3 regions of the Virgibacillus sp. 6R genome follow, and region 2 is predicted to be linked to each of the others. Evidence: riboswitches for the same ligand, from Rfam matches in the RefSeq annotation. Region 2 holds a riboswitch; each other region holds the start of a gene.
What was found. Region 2 has a riboswitch for thiamine pyrophosphate ahead of BKP57_RS16685 (thiamine phosphate synthase). Riboswitches for the same ligand answer to the same signal wherever they lie in the genome.
Positions count from the first base shown of each region.

Region 1: it holds a riboswitch for thiamine pyrophosphate, as region 2 does, so the genes downstream of both, thiT (energy-coupled thiamine transporter ThiT) here and BKP57_RS16685 (thiamine phosphate synthase) in region 2, are expected to answer to the same signal.
Region 3: it holds a riboswitch for thiamine pyrophosphate, as region 2 does, so the genes downstream of both, tenA (thiaminase II) here and BKP57_RS16685 (thiamine phosphate synthase) in region 2, are expected to answer to the same signal.

Region 1 covers NZ_CP017762.1:3,284,966-3,289,236, reverse strand. The annotation lists gene BKP57_RS15010 (PrpR N-terminal domain-containing protein) at 1-230, opposite strand, end outside; gene BKP57_RS22215 (hypothetical protein) at 524-739, opposite strand; gene BKP57_RS15005 (3-ketoacyl-ACP reductase) at 1,128-1,850, shown strand; gene thiT (energy-coupled thiamine transporter ThiT) at 2,125-2,715, opposite strand; TPP riboswitch at 2,873-2,976, opposite strand; gene BKP57_RS14995 (globin-coupled sensor protein) at 3,682-4,271, opposite strand, start outside.
Region 2 covers NZ_CP017762.1:3,669,903-3,674,173, reverse strand. The annotation lists gene BKP57_RS16700 (thiazole synthase) at 1-408, opposite strand, end outside; gene thiS (sulfur carrier protein ThiS) at 413-616, opposite strand; gene thiO (glycine oxidase ThiO) at 796-1,911, opposite strand; gene BKP57_RS16685 (thiamine phosphate synthase) at 1,895-2,509, opposite strand; TPP riboswitch at 2,631-2,741, opposite strand; gene BKP57_RS16680 (DinB family protein) at 3,048-3,509, shown strand; gene BKP57_RS16675 (acetamidase/formamidase family protein) at 3,825-4,271, opposite strand, start outside.
Region 3 covers NZ_CP017762.1:3,555,194-3,559,464, forward strand. The annotation lists gene BKP57_RS16200 (YdeI/OmpD-associated family protein) at 1-244, shown strand, start outside; gene BKP57_RS16205 (hypothetical protein) at 612-1,379, opposite strand; gene tenA (thiaminase II) at 1,831-2,523, opposite strand; TPP riboswitch at 2,648-2,740, opposite strand; gene BKP57_RS16215 (DUF6434 domain-containing protein) at 2,927-3,496, shown strand; gene BKP57_RS16220 (GNAT family N-acetyltransferase) at 3,897-4,271, shown strand, end outside.

The sequences.
Region 1 (4,271 bases), 380 kb from region 2:
TTCATTTCTTTTATTAATGTAAACACCCGCAACATGTCGTAACCTGTAATATCAATTGGTACAACAGGCAATGAGACTTTTTCCTGTATCATTGTTGCTGTCCCGCCACGGCTGATAATTAATTCATAACCATCTTCTTCAGCAGTTTGTGCTAATTTCACACCTTCTTCCAAGTTAGCCACTTCAATATGAACATCTATGTAATCAGGTGTTTTTACTTTCTTAGCCATCTCAGCCAACCCAGGATAAGGAGCGATTAGTAGAGCTTTTAATAACGTTCATCCCTCATTTGTTTCCATATTAAACAAGTCTATTATGACATAAATAAGATTCAATTGTACATGAAGAGCATATAAAAACAGCTATCAGCGTATTTAACTGCTATAATTTAATGGAAATTATTATGTAAAAAACCATTATTTTCAACTTAACAAAAAAGTAAAGCTACCACTTCACTATCCACTGCCTTACCCAATTCAGAAAATAAGTTTTTCACTTGTTACGTAAAACATTTTTAGATGGATCAAATCTTTTCATATTTCTGGTGCGCCACTTCCTCACTTCGATGCGTAACTTCTCGGCTGTGGTGCTCAGCTTTTTCACTTTGGTGTGCGACCTCCCGGATGCGGCGCTCAACTTTTTCGATGCGCTGCGTGATTTCCTCAATTCGATGCACGACTTTTACGTCTTGGTGCACGACCTCCCGAATACGACGCTCGACTTTCAGGCTGCGATACACTATATGTTGGTGTGCGACTTTCGGTCCTTCATGATCAAGTCATTCTACCGCTCAGCCTTGAAGCCAGGGTACTTACGTTCATAAACAAATAGCTGAATTTACGGTAAAGGTAGCTTGAATTATGTTTGGCTAACTTAATCCACGCTGTACACGTATGATTTATGATGAAAACCTGATCCAAATCGAAGAAGTCTATATGCAACGACACTTGCTTTATCGAGAAGTCTCTTGTTCGAATGGAGATGGTTTTGTTAAAGATTCTATCCATTTAGTGTGATTGTTTTCAACATTTTCCTTCCCTATTCCCTCCATCTCAAAGCAATTTTTTGAATCTACGTTTTCTCTTATTTATACTTACAATAAGAGGTAATAGGGAGGATGATATATCATGGGACAGGAGATTAAAGGAAAAGTTGCCTATATTACAGGTGCTGGCAGGGGAATTGGTCGGGCTACTGCGCTTGCCTTAGCTAAAGAAGGCGTACATGTCGGATTAATCGCGCGGACAAAAAGCAAACTCGAAGCTGCTGTAAAAGAAGCCACAGCGTATGGGGTAAAGGCTAGTTATGCAGTCGCTGATATTGCAAATTCAGAAGAAATTAATCAAGCAATAAACGACCTAGAAAGTTCCCTTGGATCTGCAGATATTTTGATTAATAATGCCGGTATTGGGGCTCATGGAAATTTTCTTGAAATGGAACCAGAAGCGTGGAAACATACATTTGAGGTCAATGTATTCGGCACGTATCATGTTACTCGCGCTGTTTTGCCACAAATGATCAAGAAAAATCAAGGCGACATTATTATGATTTCTTCCAGTAACGGATTAAAAGGCACAGCAGGATCAACTTCTTACAGTGCTTCCAAGTTTGCTATCCAAGGTATGTCCGAAGCATTAATGCAAGAAGTACGAAGAAATAACATTCGAGTTTTCACCTTAAATCCAAGCCTTGTTGCTACTGAGCTTGCCTTTGGTGACCAGTTAGCGGAAAAGAACGAAGATAAATACATGCAGCCAGAGGATCTAGCTGAATATATGGTTGCTCAATTGAAATTACATCCGCGAATCTTTATTAAACAATCGCTACAGTGGGCGACGAATCCGTTTTAAGCTAATAAAAAGCTGTTGCAAAGCGACTTATATGAATCGTTTGCAACAGTTTTTTGTATATATTTATTACTATACTAGGTGACGGTATTTTAGAAATGAATAGTGGTTAATATTGATTTTCAACTGCACGAAACCAAGTATAAGAATAACTCTAATGGAAAAAGATACATGCCAATGCAAAAAATCCTGCGTAAAAAGTATTGCCCATTCACTTCTCCTTCTATGCATGAGCAGCAATCGGCTCTACAGCTATTGTTAGATTTACCTAAGACAATTAAGAAGCTTTCCTTTTTGCCGTAAACTCATCTGTCTGAATTAATCTTGGCGCACTTGCTAAAAGGACTACAAGAACGACAGAACAGAACACAAACGCGCCTAGCATAGTCGCCCCATTTGCAATGAATGAATATACGACTGGCGACATACCTTTAGGTGCATATTTTCCCCAAAAGATGACTCCTGCAAGAAAATGCCAGAAATACCTCGCAATACTGCCTACTAATGTTGCTGCCACCACCCAGGCCAATGCAACTTTTTTATTTCCATTTTGAACATTTTTTTGAATGACAGGATACAATAAACCAGCAAAGCCAACAAATGCAAAGGCAATAAAATATTCAATTAAAAATTGTAGAGGTGTTAAATAATATGCATCTCCTAGCATTACTTGCAATAGGCCCCATAAGAAACCAGATAACACCCCTGCTATGACTCCCCGGCGAAATGTCAGAATAAAAATCGGAACCATTGCAAAGGAAATGGAAATAGCGGGTGATAATTTAATCGAAGGTAAAAAATCTAGAATCATTGCAAATGCGGCGAAGAAAGCTGCCTCAATCATCACCAATAATCTTACATTTATCATTAAAATTGCTCCCCTTTCACGGAAACCTCAAGGGAAGCATAGCTAATATAAACGTGGATTCATTATTTGTGCAGAAAGGATCACCCTACAGTCATTCTCTATAAATACAGAATTCTTCATGCATTTAAAAGCGAATGAGACTTTGATGAGTTAACCTAATCTTTGTTGCCCACATCCCTACGCAAGTGCTAACTAAACAGGTTCAAAGGGTCCGAACTCAATCGTTCTATCTCAGCCTAAAAGGCTCCCCTTGTGGTTTCTATGTATTTGATTTCATCTATTATAATAAATAATTTGTTTTTTGAACAGCTTTCTGCTCTTTATAAACGCCTTTGCCTTGAAACGACCATAGTAATACCATCAAAACCGATAACTCATTTTTATAAATTCAAATTGCTCTATTGCATGAATGTTTCTGTATTAAGAAATCTCGCTTTTGATTAAAAATGCTACTACCTTTTTTTTAAAAAATAACAATGCACGTGTAATACATTATGCTAAGCACTTAACACCCTCCTGCGCTCAACATTTCTATATCGGCTTACATCAGCCAAATCGTATTACTCGCATTTTTCAAGACAGATGCATCATTTACTGTCATGAAAATGATACAGAAAGCCCCTATCATTTCAGCATCGTACTTAAAATATGGAAAGTATACCTTTGATTTCAATTAAAAAACTTCCAGTTCTTAACAAAACATAATCTTATTTCCTTCACAATCAATGATCGTAAAGAACAAGCTTTCCTATAGTGTAAAAAATACAAGTTTCTCTCTTTTACTAGCGGTGGACCCACATCATCGATAATCAGCTCCTCTTGATTTAAATCCGAGTACATATTGATAAATTAAGATTGTAAACTACTTGCAGTCGCGATTGTCTAAGTTCGCTGCCTTTCTCTTCATTCAATCAACTGTCATCTAAAAAACAATTTCTATCATCTCTTGCCCACTCTCGAATGCGTTTATGCCTTATTTGTCGCTTCATTTAATTGCTCAGCAGCTACTACAACACTAGAAGCAGCTCGTTCCATTTCATGAACGACTTGTTTGAATTCGTTCATTTCTTTTAGCACAATCTTTGCTTCTTGCTCATTCAATTGAATGGTCTTTACTAAATGCTGAAAAGATTGTTGCGTAGCTTCCGAAAACGACATACTTAATCCAACTGCCTCTTCTATTTCTCCCATAGATGTTTTCGTCCATTGACTAACTTGGCTTGAGGTTGATATGAGTGAGGTTATTTGTGTGATGGATTGCTTTGTTTGCTCTGCTAACTTGCCAATTTCCTTGGAAACTACGGCAAACCCACTTCCATGTACGCCCGCCCTTGCCGCTTCAATAGAAGAATTCAAAGCTAATAAATTTGTTTGATCGGCAATTTTTTGTACCATAGCTATAATTGTTGCAATTTCGTTTGATGATTGATCAAAATTATCCAAGGATTGAGTTATTTGCTTCGCCGTTTTTTCCATATACTTCATGGTGTTAAACAGTTCATCTAATTGTTCTTGACCTTCCAGTGCTTTTTCTTTAGCTTTTTCTGCTTGATATG
Region 2 (4,271 bases):
CACGACGTCATCAGATGTGTAAGTTAATACAGTAAATCCTTCCTCAAGCAATTGTACAGACGCCTTCATCGTTTCAAATGGATCAGGCAGCAATGTTTTATCACAGCCAATAATCTCTACCTTGATCATGTCACATAATTCAGAGGCTTTCGCTAAACGAGCTATTCGAACTGCTTCTTCTGCTGTTTTAGCCCCGGCTGTATTCGGAAGCAACGTATATTTTTTTAAATCGAGTTCCTCTAATAAGTTAGGTTCATTCGCATCAAAAATATTCATTCTTCGGACTGCAAATGTTAAAATTTCTGCTTGCGATACCCTCACTGCTTCTCTTTGCACTTGGAAGCTAGGATACTTTCCCGTACCTAGCAATAATCTTGATTGAAATGTTTGCTTACCAATTTGTAACATCGTATTAACCTCCCCCTACAAAATGAACAATTTCAATAGCGTCTCCATCCGCTAACATTGTTTGTTTGTAATCTGTTTTTTTAACAATCTCTTTATTTCGTTCAACAGCTGCTATCTTCTCTTGTATGTCATAGGCTTCTAACAAATCAGCAATTGTCATTGCCTTATTATCGAATTGCAATATTTCTCCATTTACTTGAATATCCATTAAAAATCCTCCCTTCCATCCATTGATGTGCATCAACATCCAGAGTACGCTGAAAACACCATATTTCCTGAAGATACTGTGACATCGTCCAGTAACAATAACGGATGGAATTCTACTACGAACGCTACTTAGGAATGAGGCGCTTAGCCTCTTAAAAACGTTTAAAAGTAAAATTCCCCCTATTTACTTCCTACCCCTCTCAGCCGCTCTGGTGAGACCATCGCTTGCATAACAGATTCCGTTTCCTGATTCATCATTAGATCGCTAATTAATTGGGCAGTAGCAGGGGCTAACAATATACCATTTCGATAATGACCCGTAGCGTAATAAAGACCGGAAAGATAAGGGTGTTCGCCAATAACGGGAATCCCGTCCTCCGTTCCAGGCCGCACTCCTGACCAGAAGGATTCCACCATTGCCTCACGGAACTTTGGAATAACTGAAAATAATCGGTTTAGCAATGTCTCCAATCCCCCTGCCGAAACATGCGAAGAGTGATTATAACGATCAGAAGTAGCGCCAACAATATAACGGCCATCCTGTTTTGGTACAAGATAAAAATCCTGACAGAATAGAGTTTCATGGATTTGGATATTGTTTGATGTAACCGATAAGCATTCCCCCTTAACAGGCACAATTGGATTAGATAGTCCCATCTCTGTAAACCAACGTCCACTTTCAGCACCTGTTGCGACTACAACTCGATCAGCCGTTATCATTCCCTGATCTGTCGTTAAAGTAAAAGAATCAGTTGGTTTAGATATTGTCCAGACATGACAATCTTCTTGAACCTCCCCTCCACTTGCTACAGCAGCTTGTTTAAAAGCTTCACATACTCGGGTTGGCTCTACATGTCCATCTTTTTCCATATACAGAGCAGCAATGGCTTTTTCGCCTAACATCGGGAACTTTTCTTTTAATGTTCGAGGTTCCAACCACTCTAAATTAGGCAAGGCTTGCTGTTTTGCAGCAAGTACTTGTTTTTCGTTTTCGTTAAAAGCAATTTCCAACATCCCTTTGGGAGCTAATTGAATATCAATGGCAGTAAGCTCATATAATTCCCGGCTTAATTCCTTATACATATTTCTACTTGTTTGACAAAAATGATAAAATCCATTGGAAGTGCTATTTTCCGTGTGTACTCCGAGCATTCCCGCTGCAGCTCGTGTTGCTTTTCTGCCGCTCTTCTGCTTTTCGATGACCATTGCAGATAAACCACTTTTATTTAAGGAATAGGAAATAGCGTGACCAATAATTCCGCCACCAACAATGACAACTTCATGATGTTGCTTCAATTCGCCTTACCTCCTCTCGTAATTTCATTGCCGCAGTTTGAGGACTAGAAGCACTAAAGATTGCTGACATAACAGCGATTCCGGAAATATTTGCGCCTGATAAGTCACATATTTTGTTGTTTTTAATTCCTCCAATTGCAATTACTGGTATCGTAAGGGCATGAGCTAATTGTTTTACTTGCTCAACCCCTCTAGGGTTTATTCTCGGTTTACTATCTGTTGCAAAAACGTGCCCAAACATAACATAATCGGCTCCACATCGTTCGGCATGCCTTGCAGCCTGCAAAGAATGAACGGACACACCCACTTGTAATGAGGGAGATAATTTTTTCATGTCAGCTATTAACGAGGCCTTATTTTCTGGTAAATGTAACTGATTTACTTCTGTCAAAGCTGGGGCAGAAACATGATTATGAATACAAAGCACTTCTCTCGAAACACCAGCCTGTATCAACTTTTGAACAAAAGCTAGATACCCCTGTAATGACTTCTGCTTCTCTCTTAAAATAATTCGATCTACAAACGGAGCAATCACTTGTATGGTATCTACTAATTTCGCTTCCTCCATCTTCCCGTTCGTTACAGCATATAATTGCATAGCTCACCTCATAGTCTACTAACGTAATTACGAAAAACAAAAATGCCACTTTCTCCAGCGAAGGAAAAAGTGACATGTATATGCACGAATCCAGTTAGACCAATCTTGTACCACATACAAAATAGTCCACCTGCCACTTTCCTCCGCTGGTTTGTTAGCCAGTTCAGGTTCAAAGAGTCCCAACGTTGTACGTTGATCTCAGCCATTTAAAATGGCACCCCTAGTGATTTCATATATTCATTTTTTATTTGATTCCCTTCTAAGGTACATCAATTGTATGCATATGTCCAGAAAAAACGGTTAAGTTTGAAAACTGCGACCACTTTATCATGATTCACGCTTCAAACTACATCTGGTTTCAAACTCCATTATCCAGCACCACACTTACTACATTTGTGCAAGCCACTTGGTAAAGCAGTATACTCGTTCGTTATTAAATAGATTAACATTCCCATTATACAAGTATGGGTATAAAACTATTCATCTATCATCTTCTTTGTTATACTAATCTCAAATTCAAAAATTTAGGGGGATGGACATGAGTAAAGATTTAATCGAACAATTTGCGTTCAATCGCAACATGCTATTTACAGAACTGGATAAGCTCGATGAATCGCTTATCGACAAGCAGCTGGAAGGGTTGAATAATACAGTGCGCTGGCATATCGGACATATATTAACTGTGGCTGAACAGTTTTTATTTGGATTTCCAAACCAATCCAAGCATTTACCTGAAACGTATATTTCTTTATTTGGAAATGGAACAAAACCTGCTGATTGGCCAGAAGAAGTACCTAGTCTGAAAGAATTAAGGGCAAATCTGCAGGAACAATTCGACCGTGCTATGAAACTACAGCCTGAATATTTTGCAACGAAATTAGAAAAGCCTTTCCTAGGTCAAGATACAATTGGCGGGCTCACAAAAGTTGCCGTATTCCATGAAGCACATCATACAGGACAGCTACATACGATCAGCTTATTGACAGTAAAACAAGCATAAGATACATCAGTGGACGGTTCTCCACTGATTTTTGAATTATTTATTCCGTATAAGGTGCTGTAAGACTCCCACTTCAAGAGTTGAATAATCTGTACTGCAACAAGTCTAAGCGGGAGATAACAGCACCTAAATACCCCATTTCGTAAGAGCTTTAAGGTCATACCCTGGTGGTACTAACAAGTAGCGGGGGATGAATGAAGCCCCCGCTGATTGAAGATTCCATTTATTTTTTACATTTTTTCAATAGTACCAGTACACCATGAACAGAGATTGCTTGAACCCTCTGTTTAATCAACCTTTATCTATCAAATATTCCTACACTAACTTATAATTATATTTTTCAAGCACCCAAGTAGGGAGTTCCATCCTCGCTGTCATTAGCGGATCAACAATTTGACATATTTTCAAATCTGCTCCTAGAGATAAAAACATTGCTGCTTCATGCTCCTCCATCTTCACCTCATTTACAAGGAAGGTATGCATGTTTTTAGTTGCTCGTTTGGAAGCTTCATCTAGTGTTTCTGAAGATGCGATCGTCATCACATATTCATCATCAGCTAAAAATGGAAGTGGGTAAGGCTGACCTTTAATAACAGTAACTTTAACTGTAATTTCGGCAGGGATTTCCAGTCCGCAAATAACAACTTCACCATCTCCCATCACCGCATGAGCATCCCCCATGGCCAGAAGAGCACCATTGACATTGACAGGTAAATAAAGCGTTGCGCCTTTCCTAATACGCTTACAGTCCATGTTTCCACC
Region 3 (4,271 bases), 110 kb from region 2:
TGCTACAAGTCAGTGCGTAGCCGATTATGAGAAGCATGTTGGAGATGTGGAATTATTGCTAACAGATCATCCTAATGAATTAAAATTTTTCAAAAGTTTAACACCTGGATATCAAAAAGATTGGGCACGTTTTATATTTTCTGCCAAACAACAAAAGACGCGCGATAAACGTCATCGACAGATGCTAGACGTTCTATCCCAAGGGTACAAATCTATGGATTTATACAGACAAAATAAGAAATAACTCTTAGGAGTAAGCCGCTCCCTTTCCTGATCCATGAGATTGAGACTGTTTATCCCGTATGTAAGGCGCTGTAAGACTCCCACTTCAAGGGTTGTGTGTACGGAACAAGTCTAAGTGGGGGATATCAGCATCTAAATGCTCGATACGTTCAGAGCGTTTACGTCATACCATTACGGTACTAACAATCAGAGGGGGATGAAAGACCCCTCCTCTGACTGAAGATTGACTTTATTAGGATACAATGGTTTTAATTCTTTCATGTTGGATGTAGACTTCGAATATGCAACACATATGTTGTAGAAAGCGCGAGGGCTAATAAGAAGCCAGCACATTTAAGCACTGACATGTAAATAGTGACACAATCAAGTTAGTTATTATATGGATGATCAAAATTCCAATCTGATTGATATAATGTTGTAGAGTTACGTTCTACTTTATAAGCGATATGAGACGAATCACTCTTTCCATTTTTACTCCACTTTGCTGAAAAACTAGTGATATATGTTTCATCATCCATCTTTTCTGTTTTTGTTTCATATGTAATATAATAACCATCAATTTCCCTTTTAGAGATGCCTTCTTTTTTAGGAAATGGTTGTAGTGTTTCTTCACCTTCTGTTGCCAATATGATAGCATCTTGTGCAGTAAATGGAGGGAGTGGATCTGAAACATACTGAAAACCTCCCCATATTAATACTAATATGACAATGGGGGATACTAGGCTAATCCATATTGTTTTTTTATTCATTATCCTTTGAGAGAGCAGACGATCGACGGTAGCATAAGATGAACCTATTAATACCCCAATTAAAACTAAGGGGGTATTTAAGAAGAACAATCCAAATATTGCTCCAAATAAGCCGTGAAAGAAGTTGTAAAACCAACTTTTTTTGAAGAAGCCTCTCTGGTAAATATACTCCAATCCTATTGAAATGGGACCACCGTAAAGCAATAGAACAGGTATAATATAAACGCCGTAAACAAGGGTCCAGCCTAAAAAATTCTCTGCTAAATAATAATTAGAATCCTCTTTGGTGATTGGGAATAGGTAAAGAATAGAAAAAAAGATAGCAGTTAATATAGATAACACATAGGAAGTAAGGAATTTTCTTAAGAGGAGTGAAGGGACTTTCATTTTATTCCTCCTTTGCCTAAACCGTTCTTTAAAGTAATTTTTCTTGCAATGATCGAGATCGATATAATGCCAGAATAACTCGAAAAGGGCTATCAGTCTTGATCGCCCTTTTCTTTTACTATAGTGGAGTTAATTATTCGAGTCAATTCAGAAAGGTAAGTTCGTATGCTCAATAGGAAGCTCTATCCTAAAACTAACTAATTAGTTGTATATTTCCTTTCAGCAAAGCTTTGATTCATTTTTTTAAAAAACAGTCAAGCATAACCGCTCTCCCATACGTTGAATTATAACGCATCTAAGATGTTGTAAGACTCCCGCTTTTAGAGGAAAAGACGGGAGAAATAAGTTCAATTGGGAGAGATAATGGCACCTGACTCGTGTAAGTGCTTTTTAGGTTATAAGCTTATAGTACTAACATGCAGCACGCCACCCCTGCTGAATGACGTTTCACTTATGCCATGGATTGACTATGCCATTGTCTGTCTGAGAACCATTCCTCGTTTGTATAGGCCATTTCCCAGAAGGCAAGCTCATATTCTTTCGCGATAATGAATTGTTCTTTCATTTTTTCCTTTTCCTTTTTACTGGATTCATCAGCAATTTGATTCAGCAGATTAATTTGCTCATTGGTCGATTCTTGAAACCAGTCACTGGCATATGTGGCAATCCAGTTTTGATAAATTTTTTCAGTTGGTTTCTCATTTTCATACGTTTTTCCGATATCTGCATAAAGCCAGTAACAAGGTAACATTGCTGCGATGGCTTGCCCTAGACTACCAGAAGCTGCCGCACGATAAAGGTGTGATGTATAAGCATATGCAGTCGGTGCTGGTTTGAAATTCTCCCAGTCGTTATCTGTTATGTGAAGTATTTCTGCATGTTCTTGATGCACTGTCAACTCCGCTTGTGCAGTTCCTTTTGCTTTTTCTGCAAGCATCGCCGTAACTCGGAAATCCTCTGCTAAGGTTGCAGCTAAAGCATGTACTTTTCCGTAGTGCTTCAAATAATAAATGTCTTGAAGAATATAATACTTGAAAATATCTAGTGGTAAATCCCCTTTTGCAATCCCTTTTACAAATGGATGATTCACACTTTGCTCCCAGCTATTAGCAGTTTCCTCTCTTAATGTGTCTGTAAATTGCATAAAAAATTCCTCCTCAGTCATGTTTTTTGAACTGGATCGAGGAAGAAAGGGATATACTTAATAAAGCAATCTATCTATAAACATGGACCTTGGCTACATGTAAACACAGAAATAGATTGCATTGTTAAGTAGTTTTCCACTTCCCTCCGCTGGTATTAACCAGATCAGGTTCTAAGGGTCGTTGTCTCAGCCAATGAAGGCCCCCCTAGTAGAAATTATTACAACTACACTTGAAGGATATCATAGTCTCATATAAAGTCAATCCTATTTTCGGAAATGTAGCTATAAAGGCAGGTTATTGTGTCGAAAGTTTCTACTCATTCCTTCTATAAAGTAATAAAAAACTTGACGCAAAAGAACGTCTGTTCTAAGATGATTGTAATCGAATGGAGGTATTCTAGAAATGAGACCTAGTCTAACTAAGGAGTTAAGTGTGCAAATTTTTAAAGATTTCTATTGGCTGAAAGAAGAACTACAAGCGTTTTGCAGGGAAAATGGGATCAGTGCTTCTGGTTCAAAATTGGAAATCTCTGACCGAGTTGAAGAGTTTCTTCGTACAGGGGAGATTAAAAAACCAATTAGAACATCTAACAAAAATAGCAAAGCTGAAACGAAAGAAGAATTAAGCTTAGCTACAGTAATCACGGAAAACCATCGCTGCGGTCAGCATGTACGAGCGTTTTTTAAGACAGTAATCCCGGGCTTTCATTTTTCCACTCATATTCAAAACTATTTGAAACAAAATGTTGGTAAAACATATCGTGATGTTGTCCAAGAGTGGTATGAGGAAGAAGAACGGAAGAAAGATCCTGCGTACAAGAAGAACATTGCCCCACAATTTGAATATAATCAATTTATTCGTGATTTTTTTGCAGATCCGACTAACCAGGGCAAAGGTCGTGAAGATGCTGTTGAAGCATGGAATAAAATCAAACAGCTTCCGGGTAGTAATAAGTATCAACCAAATCAATAATTCGGAACTTTCCTTGAATACCGAATGCAATGTGCCCCACTCATTTTATGCTTTTGTATGAAAAAAACGCTATTTACCATTATATAACTTATTTATTTTAGGTAGTATTTCAAGAATCTAACATTATAAAGCAAAATTTTTCATCATAGATGGTGGCTTGCGCTCTTGGCGAGCCATGGTGGTTTCTTATCTTATAAAAAAGACTGGCACCATTATGGTAAGAGATGCTAATTTGACTTACAAATGGCTCAAGCTACTGGGATTTTTTCCTGTGAATTCACATGTGGAAGTCATAATAGAGAGCAATTATCTAAGGAAAAGTCAGATTATCTAATGGATAATGTGGTACAACTGCTCTTTTAAAGGATTTAAAAATTTACGAAGAAGAGGGACTCGTTACATGGAGGGAAATTTAAAAATTCAAACCAAAAGGTTGTCATTAATTCCTTGTTCAGATGAAGAATCTAAATTAGGGCACGAGCTTGCTCATGTGCAGCAGCATCTGATGGAGTTGAAAAAAGACCCGCTCCAATTAGGATGGGGGCCATGGTTCATATCGGATAAAGCGAATAATCAAATGGTAGGAGATGCTGGATTTAAAGGTAAGCCTAATTTGGAGCGCAAGGTAGAAATTGGTTATGGGATCATAGATTCCGCTCGTAATCAAGGGTATGCAACGGAAGCTGTTGAAGCACTGGTAAAGTGGGCATTCGCATCTTCGTATGTAGACAAAGTCATTGCAGAATGTTTCGTTACGAACTTACCATCTATTAAA